3 regions of the Streptomyces sp. NPDC058257 genome follow, and region 2 is predicted to be linked to each of the others. Evidence: riboswitches for the same ligand, from Rfam matches in the RefSeq annotation. Region 2 holds a riboswitch; each other region holds the start of a gene.
What was found. A riboswitch is a leader RNA that binds a small molecule or an ion and turns the genes downstream of it on or off. The one in region 2 is predicted to bind cobalamin.

Region 1 (4,270 bases), on a different contig from region 2:
CGCGATCGGCGGTGCCATCGGCACCGGCCTGTTCCTCGGCGCGGGCAAGGCCATTCACAAGGCCGGACCGAGCCTCATCCTGGCGTACGCCATCGCGGGCCTCGTCATCTTCTTCATCATGCGGGCCCTGGGCGAGCTGCTCATGTACCGCGCCGTGTCGGGCTCCTTCTCGGAGTACGCGCGTGAATTCATCGGCCCGTTCTTCGGGTACGTGACCGGCTGGACGTACTGGCTCTTCTGGGTCGTCACCGGCATCACGGAAGTCACGGCGGCCGCCCAGTACATGCAGTACTGGACACACGACGCCATCCCTCAATGGGGATACGCGCTGATCTTCACGGTCATCCTCTACGGCGCCAACCTGATCTCCGTGAAGCTCTTCGGTGAGCTGGAGTTCTGGTTCTCGATGGTGAAGGTCACCGCGATCATCGGCATGATCCTGATCTGCGCCGGCATCCTCACCATCGGCTTCTCCGACGCCGGTGACACCGCCTCCGTGTCCCACCTGTGGGACCAGGGCGGCTTCTTCCCCAACGGCATCGGCTCCACGCTGATGACGCTGCAGATCGTGATGTTCGCCTTCCTGGCCGTCGAGCTCGTCGGCGTCACCGCGGGCGAGTCCAAGGACCCGAAGACCGTCCTGCCCAAGGCCATCAACACCGTGCCGTGGCGCATCGCCGTCTTCTACGTCGGCGCGCTCATCATGATCCTCTCGGTCGTGCCGTGGACGGAGTTCGTGCCGGGCGTCTCGCCGTTCGTCGCCGCCTTCGACAAGATGGGCCTCGGCGTCGGCGCCGCGATCGTCAACTTCGTCGTCCTGACGGCCGCGCTCTCCTCCTGCAACTCCGGCATGTACTCCACCGGCCGCATGCTGCGCGACCTGGCGATGAACGGCCAGGGCCCGAAGTTCTTCACCAAGCTCACGAAGAACGGCCTGCCCCTTGTCGGCACCACCTTCTCCGCCGCGCTGATGCTGGTCGGCGTCTGGATCAACTACCAGTGGCCGGGCGAGGCGTTCAACTACGTCGTCTCCTTCGCGACCATCTCCGGCATGTGGGCCTGGATCATGATCCTGGTCTGCCAGATCAAGTACCGCCGCAAGGCCGACCGCGGCGAGCTGCCGCAGTCCACCTTCCGGGCGCCCGGCGCCCCGTACACGAGCTGGTTCGCCCTCGCCTTCATCGCGATGGTGATCGTGATGATGGGCATCGACAAGGACGCGCGGATCTCGCTCTACGCGGCTCCCGTCTGGGCCCTGATCCTGGGCGTCGGCTACCTGATCATGCAGAAGCGCGACCCGCAGTCGTCCGGCGGCGGCAAGACCGAGTCGCAGGACGCGGCGAAGTAGGCGCGGTAACCGCTGGATCCCAGCATGTGGGCCGGCCCGTACCACTCTTCGGTACGGGCCGGCCCTTCTGCTTATCCTGGCTGCCATGCTGACCCTGACCCAGGCCCTCCACGACCAGATCGTCGCGCACGCGCGCCAGGACCACCCCGACGAGGCCTGCGGTGTGGTCGCGGGCCCGGAGGGCACCGGCCGCCCGGAACGCTTCATCCCGATGCTGAACGCGGCCCGCTCGCCCACGTTCTACGAGTTCGACTCGACCGACCTCCTCAAGCTCTACCGCGAGATGGACGACCGCGACGAGGAGCCGGTGATCGTCTACCACTCGCACACGGCGACCGAGGCGTACCCCTCGCGCACGGACATCAGTTACGCGAACGAGCCGGGCGCCCACTACGTCCTCGTCTCCACGGCCGACGCCGACGGCGCGGGCGACTTCCAGTTCCGCTCCTTCCGGATCGTGGAGGGCGAGGTCACCGAAGAAGAGGTGAAGGTCGTCCAGGCATACTGAGCTCACCTTTGAGGCGGCAGGACCCAGGAAGCCGGTGCGAATCCGGCACGGTCCCGCCACTGTGACCCCACCCTCCGCGGGCGGGGCAGTCAGGAACTGACCTGCCGCCTTCTTCTCCCACGACGCAGGGGACGCGGTATCCCCTGGAGGAGGCGCTCAGCCATGCCCCGCCCCATACGCGTGCTCGTAGCCGCGGCCCTGCTGGCCCCGCTCGCCGCATGCTCGTCCGCCGCGGACCCCGCTTCGGACAAGACCGCCGCGAAGGCCGCCGGCTTCCCGTACACGGTCACGAACTGCGGCGTGCGGACGACGTACGAAGCACCCCCGAAGCGCGCCGTGACGATGAACCAGCACGCGACGGAAGTGATGCTGGAGCTGGGCCTGAAGGACCACCTGGCCGGGACGGCGTACCTCGACGACAAGGTCCTGCCGAAGTACGCGAAGGCCTACGCGGACACCCCGGTCCTCGCCAAGGAGTACCCCTCGTACGAGAAGCTCCTGGCCGCGAACCCCGACTTCGTCTACGGCGGCTACGCGAGCGCCTTCCTGGCGGGCGAGGGCCGCGGCCGCCAGGCCCTGGCGAAGTCCGGCATCGAGAGCCGCCTGAACGTCGAGGGCTGCGCGAAGAAGGCCGTGACCATGGGCGACGTCTACCGCGAGGTGCGGCAGGTCGGCTCCACCTTCGGGGTACGGGCGCGCGCCGAGGGGTGGGTGAGCGGCGCCGAACGCGAACTGGCGAAGGCGGCGAAGAAGACGGAGGACCGCGAGCCCGTCCCGGTCTTCGTCTACGACAGCGGCGACAAGACCGCGTTCACGGCGGGCGGCCGGGGCATCGGCAACGACATCATCGAGCGGGCGGGCGGGCGCAACGTCTTCGCCGACCTGGACAAGTCCTTCGGCGACGCGTCCTGGGAGTCGGTGGTCGACCGCAAGCCCGAGACGATCGTGATCCTCGACTACGGCGGCACGACCGTCGCCCAGAAGAAGAAGCGCCTCCTTAACGACCCGGTCCTGTCCGATGTCCCCGCGGTCAAGAACAAGAGCTTCGCGGTACTGCCCCTCTCGGACGCGGTGGTGGGGGTGCGGGCTCCGGGAGCGGTGAGCAAGCTGGCGGACCAGCTGTGAAGGCGCCTTTCGTAACTCGGCCCGTCCGGCGTTCGAGGACGGACCCGGCGAGGCCGGTGATGCACGGCAGCCGGTCCGGGACGGGGCAGCGGCTCCGCTACGGCACGGTCGTCGCGGGGCTGCTGACGGCCCTCGCCGCGGCGGTCGTGGCCGGACTCGCCCTCGGCTCCGTCCGAATCCCCGCGTCAGAGGTCCTGACGATCCTCACCGGCGGCGCGGACCCCTCCCCCTTCCGCACGATCGTCCTGGACGTAAGACTCCCCAGGGTCCTGCTCGGCGCAGCCGTGGGCGCGGGTCTGGCGGTCATCGGCACAGTCCTCCAGGCCCTGGTGAGAAACCTCCTGGCCGACCCCTTCCTCCTCGGGGTCTCCTCCGGCGCCTCCGCCGGAGCCGTCGCCGTCATCGTCCTGGGCAGCGCCTTCGGCATGGGCGCGGGCCTGGCCACCACGGTCACCATCCCGGCCGCGGCCTTCGCGGGCGCCCTGCTCTCCCTGCTGGTCGTCTACACCCTGGCGAGGTCGGGAGGCGGCGGCTTCGCCACCGGCCGCCTGATCCTGGCGGGCGTGGCCGTCTCCTACGTCCTCTCCGCCCTGACCAGCCTGATCCTGATCATGGCCGACAGCGCGGACCACCTGAAGGAAGTCCTGTACTGGACGCTCGGCGGCCTCGGCAGCGCCCGCTGGGACATGCTCGCCCTGCCCGGCGCCGCCCTGATCGCGGGCACGGCGCTGCTCGTGGCCCTGGCCCGCCCCCTTGACCTGCTCCTGGTCGGCGAGGAGGGCGCCACCGTCCTGGGCCTGGACACGGCCCGCTTCCGCGCCGCGGTCTTCGTCCTCGCCTCGCTCCTGACCGGCGTACTCGTCGCCTACAGCGGAGCCATCGGCTTCGTCGGCCTGATGGTGCCGCACGCGGCCCGGATGCTGGTCGGCGCCGCGCACCGGGCGCTCCTGCCGGTGGTGGCCCTGATGGGCGCGGTGTTCCTGGTGACCGCCGACCTCGCCGCGCGCACGGTCGCGGCGCCGCAGGACATCCCGGTGGGCGTCCTGACGGCGCTGACGGGCGGCCCGTTCTTCCTGTGGATGCTGCGCAGAAACCGTACGGAGGCGACAGCATGAGCCACCCGACCCGCCCCGCGGCGACCCTGAGCACCGAGTCCCTCACCTACCGCGTAGGTGACAAGACCCTCGTGGACGACGTCACCCTCCACGCCCCCCAAGGCGAGACCGTCGGCCTCGTGGGCCCCAACGGCAGCGGCAAGACCACCCTCCTGCGCTGCGTCTACGGCACCC
Region 2 (4,270 bases):
GAGCCCGAACGGGACGCCAAGTCGGCGCGATTGGCGGAGAGTTCGGCTGTGATGGCGCCCGTCCCCTGGGCCAGGCCGCGGGCCAGGGTGGCGATCTCGGCTGTCTTCTGGTGCGCGAAGGCCAGCCAGCGGCCGATCTGCGGGTCGATGTCCCGTTCGGCGGTCGAGTCCAGCGGGACGTGGAGGAGGGAGCAGGACGCCGAGACGTCGACCCGGTCGGCGAGACCCAGGAGCGTGCCCAGCGTGGAGAGGGACTTCTCCAGGTCGTTGATCCAGATGTTGCGGCCGTTCACGACGCCCGCGACCAGACGCTTGCCGGGCAGACCGCCGACGGCGGCGAGATCCTCGAGCTGACTGGCCGCGGCCTCGGTGAAGTCGAGGGCGATGCCCTCGACCGGCGCCTTGGCGAGCACGGGCAGCGCCTCGCCGAGTCGGCCGAAGTACGAGGCGACAAGCAGCTTCGGGCGGTCGGTGAGGGCGCCGAGGTCGCGATAGGCGCGGGCGGCGGCGTTGAGCTCGGCCGGGGTACGGTCCTGCACCAGGGCGGGCTCGTCGAGCTGCACCCACTCCGCGCCCGCCGCGCGCAGGTCGGCGATGACCTCGGCGTACACGGGCAGCAGGCGGTCGAGGAGCGTGAGCGGCTCGAAGTCGGCCGCGACGCCGGGCGCGGGCTTGGCGAGCAGCAGATAGGTGACCGGGCCGACGAGGACCGGACGGGCCGCGAGGCCGAGCGCGAGGGCTTCCCCCAGCTCGGTGACCTGCTTGGCGGAGTCGGCGGTGAAGACGGTGTCGGGGCCGAGTTCCGGCACGAGGTAGTGGTAGTTGGTGTCGAACCACTTGGTCATCTCGAGCGGCGCCACGTCCTGGGTACCGCGGGCCATCGCGAAGTAGACGTCGATGGGGCATCCCCCGCTATAGCGAAGCCGAGCGCTTGGGGAAGGGGCGGTGTCGACAGCCTCGCGGTGTCGCTGGGGGACGGCGCCGACCATGACGCTGGTGTCGAGGACGTGGTCGTAGTACGAGAAGTCACCGGTCGGCACCTCATGGATGCCGGCGGCGGCCAGATGCTGCCAGGTGGACCGGCGCAGCTGCGCCGCGGTCTCCCGGAGGGCGTCAGCGGTGACACGGCCCTTCCAGTAGCCCTCGACGGCCTTCTTCAGTTCCCGGTTGGGGCCCTGGCGGGGGTAGCCGTACACGGTGGACCGTGCTGCCGCGGCTGCGGACTTCGGTGTCACGGAAATCTCCTTCGCGAGATGACTCCTTGAGATCCCGGAGACGGGACACGGACGCGAAGGGGTGACGAACCGGGCGGAGCGAACGCGCGCCATCGGCGCGGTGCTGCGGTACTCCACCTGATCTGTACGCCGACCCGCCCACGAGGTCACCGGGATGTCCGCACATGAGGGGTCACGTACGGGCAGCGGGCAGGTCTTCGGACTCGCGGGCACACCTGCCGAGGCAGGTTCCTACTGGCCGTCGCTTCCCGGATCCGCGCTCGGATCCAGTGCGTATGACGGCGGTCGTTCCCACTCACCGCTGCGGGGCAGTCCCGGATTCCCACCGGGTTCCCTCTTGCGACGCGTCTGCCTGGCGGGCAGGGCGAACCAGCTGCACTGGTCAGGCTAAGGGGTGGTCGGCGTCTTGGGCAGTACTGATCACATTCCGGACCGTGAGGTGAGACACGGATCCACGGAGCGGGGGACGTGAGAAGGGGAAGAAGTGCAGCCCGAGGACGCGGTCGGCACGCCGGGGCGCCATGCCCGGACGCATGGCAGGGATGGAGGAGGTGTTGGTGGCCAGGACCGCCTCGGGGTCCTGACGACCTCTTCCAGGGGGGGGCGAAGACCGCCCTCTTCGCGGCGGTGTTCTCGACGACGGCTTCGACGACAAGCTGCGGGCGGTGCCGCCACTGGACCGTGGCCGGCGATCGATGAGAACAGCAGCACCTTCGTGCCCTAACTCCTCGACTCCTCGACCATCGACGTGGCCGACGCGCGCAGCGCTCACGCGGCCGTGACGGCGGCCGGGATGCGGGCCCTGGACGCACCGGGCAGCGAGGCCCTCGCCGTCGCCGAGACCGTCGCGGGGATGTCCCCGCCCGTGGCGATGATGGCGAAGGAAGCCGTGTCCCGGGATTCGAGACGACCCTCGCGGAGGGCGTCCGCTTCGAACGCCGCCTCTTCCACGCCGTGTTCGCGACCGCTGATCAGAAGGAGGGCATGTCCGCTTTCGTCGACAAGCGACCGGCCGGTTTCACGCATTCATGAGGTCTTGGGCCTGAGGTCCGACCAGGGGCGTACGCCCCTGGTCGTGCGCGTCCCCGTGCGCCACAGCCGCGGCCGTCCCGCAAGTTGTCAGGAAACTCGGTCGCGCACTATGGTCACCACGCCTTGGTGAACGGGAAATCCGGTGTGATGCCGGTGCGGCCCTCGCCACTGTGATCGGGAAGTCCGGCTCCAGCCCTCGCGGCAGCCACTGGGTGCGAACGCATCCGGGAAGGCGGAGACCGGTCGGTATGACCCGTCAGCCAGGAGACCGGCCAAGGCGCGTTGTCCATCCACGAGGTGCTGGAGAGGGTCTGCTTAGCCATGCACATAGCCGAGGGTTTCCTCCCACCGGCGCACGCGATCGCCTGGGGCGTAGCGTCCGCGCCGTTCGTCGTCCACGGAGTCCGCTCCCTGACCCGTGAAGTCAAGGAGCACCCCGAGAGCACCCTGCTCCTGGGCGCCTCCGGAGCCTTCACCTTTGTCCTTTCCGCGCTGAAAATCCCTTCCGTCACGGGCAGTTGCTCGCATCCGACGGGCACCGGGCTCGGCGCGATCCTGTTCCGGCCGCCGATCATGGCGGTGCTCGGCACCATCACGCTGCTCTTCCAGGCCCTGCTGCTCGCCCACGGTGGGCTCACCACGCTCGGCGCCAACGTGTTCTCCATGGCGATCGTCGGGCCATGGGCCGGATACGCGGTCTACCGGCTCCTGAAGCGGTACGACGTGCCGCTCATGGTCGCCGTGTTCTTCGGCGCGTTCGTCGCCGACCTCTCCACGTACTGCGTCACCAGCGTCCAGCTGGCCCTGGCGTTCCCGGACCCGAGCAGCGGATTCCTCGGCGCCCTGGGCAAGTTCGGCGGCATCTTCGCCGTCACGCAGATCCCGCTGGCCGTCAGCGAGGGACTCCTCACCGTCCTGGTGATGCGGTTGCTCGTGCAGTCCAGCAAGGGCGAACTCACGCGGCTCGGCGTACTGCTGCAGGGCAAGCAGTCGGCAGCGACCGCGAAGAAGACGGAGACGGGGGCCAGCGCCTGATGAGCCGGAACGCGAAGATCAACATTGTGCTCCTCGTCATCGTCGCCGCGCTCGCGGTCCTGCCGGTGGCCCTCGGCCTCGGCGACGACGAAAAGGAACCGTTCGCAGGGGCGGACGCCCAGGCCGAGACCGCGATCACCGAGATCAAGCCGGACTACGAGCCCTGGTTCTCGCCGCTGTACGAACCCCCTTCCGGGGAGATCGAGTCGGCGCTCTTCGCCCTGCAGGCGGCACTCGGCGCGGGCGTCCTCGCGTACTACTTCGGTCTGCGCAAGGGGCGCCGCCAGGGCGCGGACATCGCACGGGAACAGGAAGCATCCGCGGAGCGGACCACCGACGCGGGGGGCGCCCGGCCCGAGACCGAGCAGGTCTGAGCCCGCGTGCTGCCCATCGACGCGGCGGCGCACAGCAGTCGCTGGCGCCGCCGCCACCCCGTGGACAAGGCCGTTCTCGGGCTCGGCCTCACTGTCCTCGCCGTCTCGCTGCCGCCGTGGCCCGGCGCCGCCCTGGTGCTGATCGTGGCGCTCGCCGTGCTGCTCGGGCCCGCCGGTGTGCCGCCGCGCAAACTGTGGCGGGCCTACCGCGTACCGCTCGGCTTCACCGTCACCGGAGCCCTGACCCTGGTCGTCCAACTCGGCGGAACCGAAGGGTTCGTCACGCTCGCCGACGGCGGTCCCGCGCGAGCGGGCGGTCTGCTCCTGCGCACGTCGGCGGCCTCGCTCGGCGTCCTGCTGTTCGCCTTCACCACGCCGATGTCGGATCTGCTGCCCCGTCTGGTGAAGGCGGGCGTTCCGGCGCCGGTCGTGGACGTGGCCCTGGTCATGTACCGGATGAGCTTCCTGCTCCTGGACTCCATGAGCCGGATCCGGCAGGCGCAGGCCGCTCGGCTCGGCCACACCACCCGGGCCGCCACCTGGCGCTCACTCGGCTCCCTGGGGGCCACCGCGTTCGTGCGGGCCTTCGACCGG
Region 3 (4,270 bases), on a different contig from region 2:
CGGCGGCGGCGCTGACGGAGGTGACTCCGGGGATCACCTCGGTGGGGTAGCGGTCGGCGAGCCGCTTGTGCATGTGCATGTACGAGCCGTAGAAGAGCGGGTCGCCCTCCGCGAGGACGGCGACCGTACGTCCCGCGTCGAGATGCACCGCGAGGCGGGCCGCCCCCTCGGTGTAGAAGTCCTCCATCGCACCCCGGTAGCCACCGGGGTGGTCGGTCGTCTCCGTCGTGACGGGGTAGACCAGCGCTTCCTCGATGTGGTCGGCGCGCAGGTGCTCGGCCGCGATGGACCGCGCGATCGACCGTCCGTGCCGGGCGCTGTGATAGGCGACGACATCGGCCTCGGCGATGACCTCCACCGCGCGCAGCGTCATGAGGGCCGGATCGCCGGGGCCGAGCCCGACGCCGTACAGGCGGCCTGTCTTGTGCTCGCTCACGCTCATTCTTCCTCGCTGGCGATCGCGTTGAGTGCGGCGGCCGCGATGGCGCTGCCGCCCCGGCGGCCCCGCACGATCATGTGTTCAAGGCCCGACGGGTGCGCGGCCAGGGCGTCCTTGGACTCCATGGCGCCGACGAAGCCGACGGGCACACCGATGACGGCGGCGGGGCGCGGTGCGCCCTCCTCGATCATTTCGAGCAGGCGGAACAGGGCGGTGGGCGCGTTGCCGACGGCTATCACCGCGCCCTCCATCCGGTCGCGCCACAGTTCGAGGGCGGCGGCGCTGCGGGTGGTGCCGAGCTCGGCGGCCAGTGCGGGCACCGACGGGTCGGACAGGGTGCACACCACGTCGTTGTCCGCGGGCAGCCGCTTGCGGGTGACGCCGCTCGCGACCATGGCCACGTCGCACAGGATGGGGGCGCCGGCACGCAGGGCCTCGCGGGCGCGGGCCACCACGTCCGGGGTGAAAGCGAGGTCGCGTACGAGGTCGACCATGCCGCAGGCGTGGATCATGCGGACCGCGACCTGGCTCACGTCGGCGGGCAGGCCCGCCAGATCCGCTTCCGCGCGGATCGTGGCGAAGGACTGGCGGTAGATCGCCGGTCCGTCCTTCTCGTACTGGTGCACAGTGCGTTCGCTCTCTTGATAGGGCATGGAACAGTCAGGTGTCGCTGGGTCGTTCATGTCGTGTCAGCCGCGGGCCGCGGCCACGGCGGCGGCGAGCCCGCCGGAGCTGCCGGGGACGGCCGCCGCAGCGCCGCGTTCCGCGCCGTGTACGCGGGAGATCTCATGGCCGTCGGGAGTGGCGACGACATCGACCCACTCCCCGTGGGGGTGACCGCACCGACGTTCGCAGCCGGACCAGTACACGGGCAGCGCCCCCACCGGCCCCAGGGCCGCCGTCGCCGCCGCGCGTACGTCGTCCAGGGACTTGGCGCAGCCCGGCCGACCGATACAGGCCCCCACCCCGGTCCAGGGCGAGTCGGATCCGACGATGAGCCCGGCGGCCCGCAGATCCTCCAGGAGTCGCGCGGCCTCTCGCCGCTCGACTCCCGGCAGGACGACCCCGCGCCAGGGGGTCAGCCGCAGCTCGCCGCTGCCGAGGTGGCGGGCGGTGTCCGTCAGCGTCTGCCACTGGGGTGCGCTGACGCGTCCCAGGGGGAGGCCGAGGGACAGCGCCGCCCTGTCGTGCTCGTCGCGTTTGCCGCGGGGGCCGGGCACGATGCCGAGGGCGGGGGCGCCCGGGCCCTGGGGGAGCGGGGCGGTGGCGAGGGTGGGGCTGAACCCGGCCTGCCGCAACCGGCGTACGACCGTGTCGAGGAGGGGGCCGGTGCCTCCGGGCAGATCAGTCACCCGCCAGGCGCCCGCGTCGGGTGCCTGCTCCAGGAAGGACTCCGCCGCTATGAGGGCGGCTCGCGGTGCCGGCGCGGCAGGTATCAGGACCGCGTCCCGCGCCGGGCCGATCCGCAGCAGTGCGCCTTCGTCGCCGCGCGCCGTCAGCGTCACGTCACCGCCCAGCGCACCCACGTCGCCCCGGCCGTCGTCGAGCGCGAACAAGAACCGGCCGGACAGAGCGGCGGCCTTGTCGCTGGTGCACAGCAGTTCGTCCAGAGCGGACAGCCACGGGCGGATGTCCCGCTCTCCTTGACCGTCGAGCCCCGAGAGCGGTGAAGCCACCACGTTGCGCGCCCGCTCATGGCGTTCGGAGGGCAGAAGACCCGATCCGCCCAGGAGATGGGCCAGTTCGCTCCCGCGGTCCGCGCGCAGACCGCGCAGCTGCACATTGCCGCGTGATGTGAGATGCAACTCGCCATCTCCAAGGCGCTCGGCCAGATCCCGCAGCACGTCCGCCTGCCCCACGCCCAGCAGCCCGCCCGGAACGCGGACACGGGCCAGCGCCCCGTCGTCCGCCCGGTGCAGCCGAAGCGTCCCGGGGCAGGAGTCACCGCGGCTGCGGGCAGACTCGTGGCCCGGGAGCGCTGGCGAGGGGACCGATGGGGGCATGGCGGCGAGCATACCGACCTATCGCAGCAGGTCCGCCTGCCCCCCGGTAGTTGCCCGGCCCTTAGTATTCCTAGCGACGGGCCAACCGGCCCGTCGTCGCCACAGACGGCGACAAGGGGAGGAAGCCCGGTGCGAATCCGGCGCGGTCCCGCCACTGTGAGCCCGGTCCTGGTGCCGGGTGAGTCAGGAACTCCCTTCCCCGAGCTCTCGTCCGCTCGAGCAGGGGAGACGCCATCGACACCACCCGGGGCGTGGACACCCCGAGGAAGGCCCGACGCCGCATGATCCTGCTCCTGTCGACGTCCGACACCGACCTGCTCAGCGCCCGCGCCGCAGGCGGACCGATCGCCTACCGCTACGCGAACCCCTCCCGGCTCCCGCTCGAGGACCTTCCGCAGCTCCTGGACGGCGCCGACCTGGTCGTCGTACGTCTGCTCGGCGGAGTGCGCGCCTGGCAGGAGGGCCTCGACCAAGTCATCGCCACCGGACGCCCCGTGGTCGTCCTGACCGGCGAACAGGCCCCCGACGCCCAGCTGATGGCCGCATCGACCGTCCCCATCGGCCTTGCCGCCGAAGCCCACGCCTACCTGGCCCACGGCGGCCCCGGCAACCTGGAGCAGCTGGCCCGGTTCCTCTCCGACACCGTCCTGCTGACGGGCCACGGCTTCGAACCGCCCGCCCCCGCGCCCTCGTGGGGCCCGCTGGAGCGCACCGCCCGTCAGGTCCAGGGACCGACCGTCGCGGTGCTCTACTACCGCGCCCACCACATGAGCGGCAACACCGCCTTCATCGAGGCCCTGTGCCGCGCCGTCGAGGACGCCGGAGCCCGCCCGCTACCGCTGTACGTCGCCTCGCTGCGCACCCCCGAGCCCGAACTCATCGACGAACTGCGGGCCGCCGACGCGATCGTGACCACGGTCCTCGCGGCAGGCGGCACACGGCCCGCCGAGGCCTCGGCGGGCGGCGACGACGAGTCCTGGGACGCGGGCGCCCTCAGCGGCCTCGACGTCCCCATCCTCCAGGCGCTCTGCCTCACCAGCTCGCGCAGCGACTGGGAGGACAACGACGAGGGCGTCTCCCCGCTGGACGCGGCGAGCCAGATCGCGGTCCCGGAGTTCGACGGCCGACTGATCACGGTGCCGTTCTCGTTCAAGGAGATCGACGAGGACGGACTTCCCGCGTACGTGGCAGACGCCGAGCGCGCGGCCCGCGTGGCCGGCGTCGCCGTACGGCACGCGCGGCTGCGCCACATCCCTGCCGCCGACAAGCGCATCGCGCTCGTCCTGTCCGCGTACCCGACCAAGCACTCCCGGATCGGCAACGCGGTCGGCCTCGACACCCCCGCGAGCGCCGTCTCGCTGCTGCGCCGGCTCCGGGCCGAGGGATACGACTTCGGTACGGACGAGGTGCCGGGGCTTGCCTCCGGCGACGGTGACGAGCTGATCTACGCGCTGATCGAGGCCGGCGGCCACGACCAGGAGTGGCTCACCGACGAGCAGCTGGCCCGCAATCCCGTCCGCATCCCGGCGGCCGACTACCGCCGCTGGTACGCCACCCTCCCCGCCGAGCTCCGCGAGTCCGTGGAGCAGCACTGGGGCCCCGCCCCCGGCGAGATGTTCGTGGACCGGTCCCAGAACCCGGAGGGCGACATCGTCCTCGCCGCCCTGCGCCGCGGCAACCTGCTCATCCTCATCCAGCCGCCGCGGGGCTTCGGCGAGAACCCGATCGCGATCTACCACGACCCCGATCTGCCGCCCTCGCACCACTACTTGGCCGCCTACCGCTGGATCGCCGCCTCCGCCGACGACAACGGCTTCGGCGCCGACGC

Region 1: linked by a shared signal. The riboswitch ahead of ACFVXC_RS24160 (ABC transporter substrate-binding protein) and the one ahead of ACFVXC_RS18665 (energy-coupling factor ABC transporter permease) in region 2 are both predicted to bind cobalamin.
Region 3: linked by a shared signal. The riboswitch ahead of cobN (cobaltochelatase subunit CobN) and the one ahead of ACFVXC_RS18665 (energy-coupling factor ABC transporter permease) in region 2 are both predicted to bind cobalamin.

What each region holds. Positions count from the first base shown of each region.
Region 1 covers NZ_JBHVXJ010000010.1:159,372-163,641, reverse strand. Annotated here, with positions in the region: gene ACFVXC_RS24170 (amino acid permease) at 1-1,348, shown strand, start outside; gene ACFVXC_RS24165 (Mov34/MPN/PAD-1 family protein) at 1,434-1,856, shown strand; cobalamin riboswitch at 1,820-1,976, shown strand; gene ACFVXC_RS24160 (ABC transporter substrate-binding protein) at 2,019-2,981, shown strand; gene ACFVXC_RS24155 (FecCD family ABC transporter permease) at 3,041-4,096, shown strand; gene ACFVXC_RS24150 (ABC transporter ATP-binding protein) at 4,093-4,270, shown strand, end outside.
Region 2 covers NZ_JBHVXJ010000007.1:32,175-36,444, forward strand. Annotated here, with positions in the region: gene metE (5-methyltetrahydropteroyltriglutamate--homocysteine S-methyltransferase) at 1-1,235, opposite strand, end outside; cobalamin riboswitch at 1,406-1,624, opposite strand; gene ACFVXC_RS18655 (hypothetical protein) at 1,618-1,770, opposite strand; partial or broken gene ACFVXC_RS18660 (enoyl-CoA hydratase-related protein) at 2,056-2,267, shown strand; cobalamin riboswitch at 2,361-2,559, shown strand; gene ACFVXC_RS18665 (energy-coupling factor ABC transporter permease) at 2,589-3,302, shown strand; gene ACFVXC_RS18670 (energy-coupling factor ABC transporter substrate-binding protein) at 3,302-3,676, shown strand; gene cbiQ (cobalt ECF transporter T component CbiQ) at 3,683-4,270, shown strand, end outside.
Region 3 covers NZ_JBHVXJ010000027.1:34,058-38,327, reverse strand. Annotated here, with positions in the region: gene ACFVXC_RS38245 (precorrin-2 C(20)-methyltransferase) at 1-442, opposite strand, end outside; gene ACFVXC_RS38240 (precorrin-8X methylmutase) at 439-1,065, opposite strand; gene ACFVXC_RS38235 (precorrin-3B synthase) at 1,129-2,454, opposite strand; cobalamin riboswitch at 2,503-2,655, shown strand; gene cobN (cobaltochelatase subunit CobN) at 2,724-4,270, shown strand, end outside.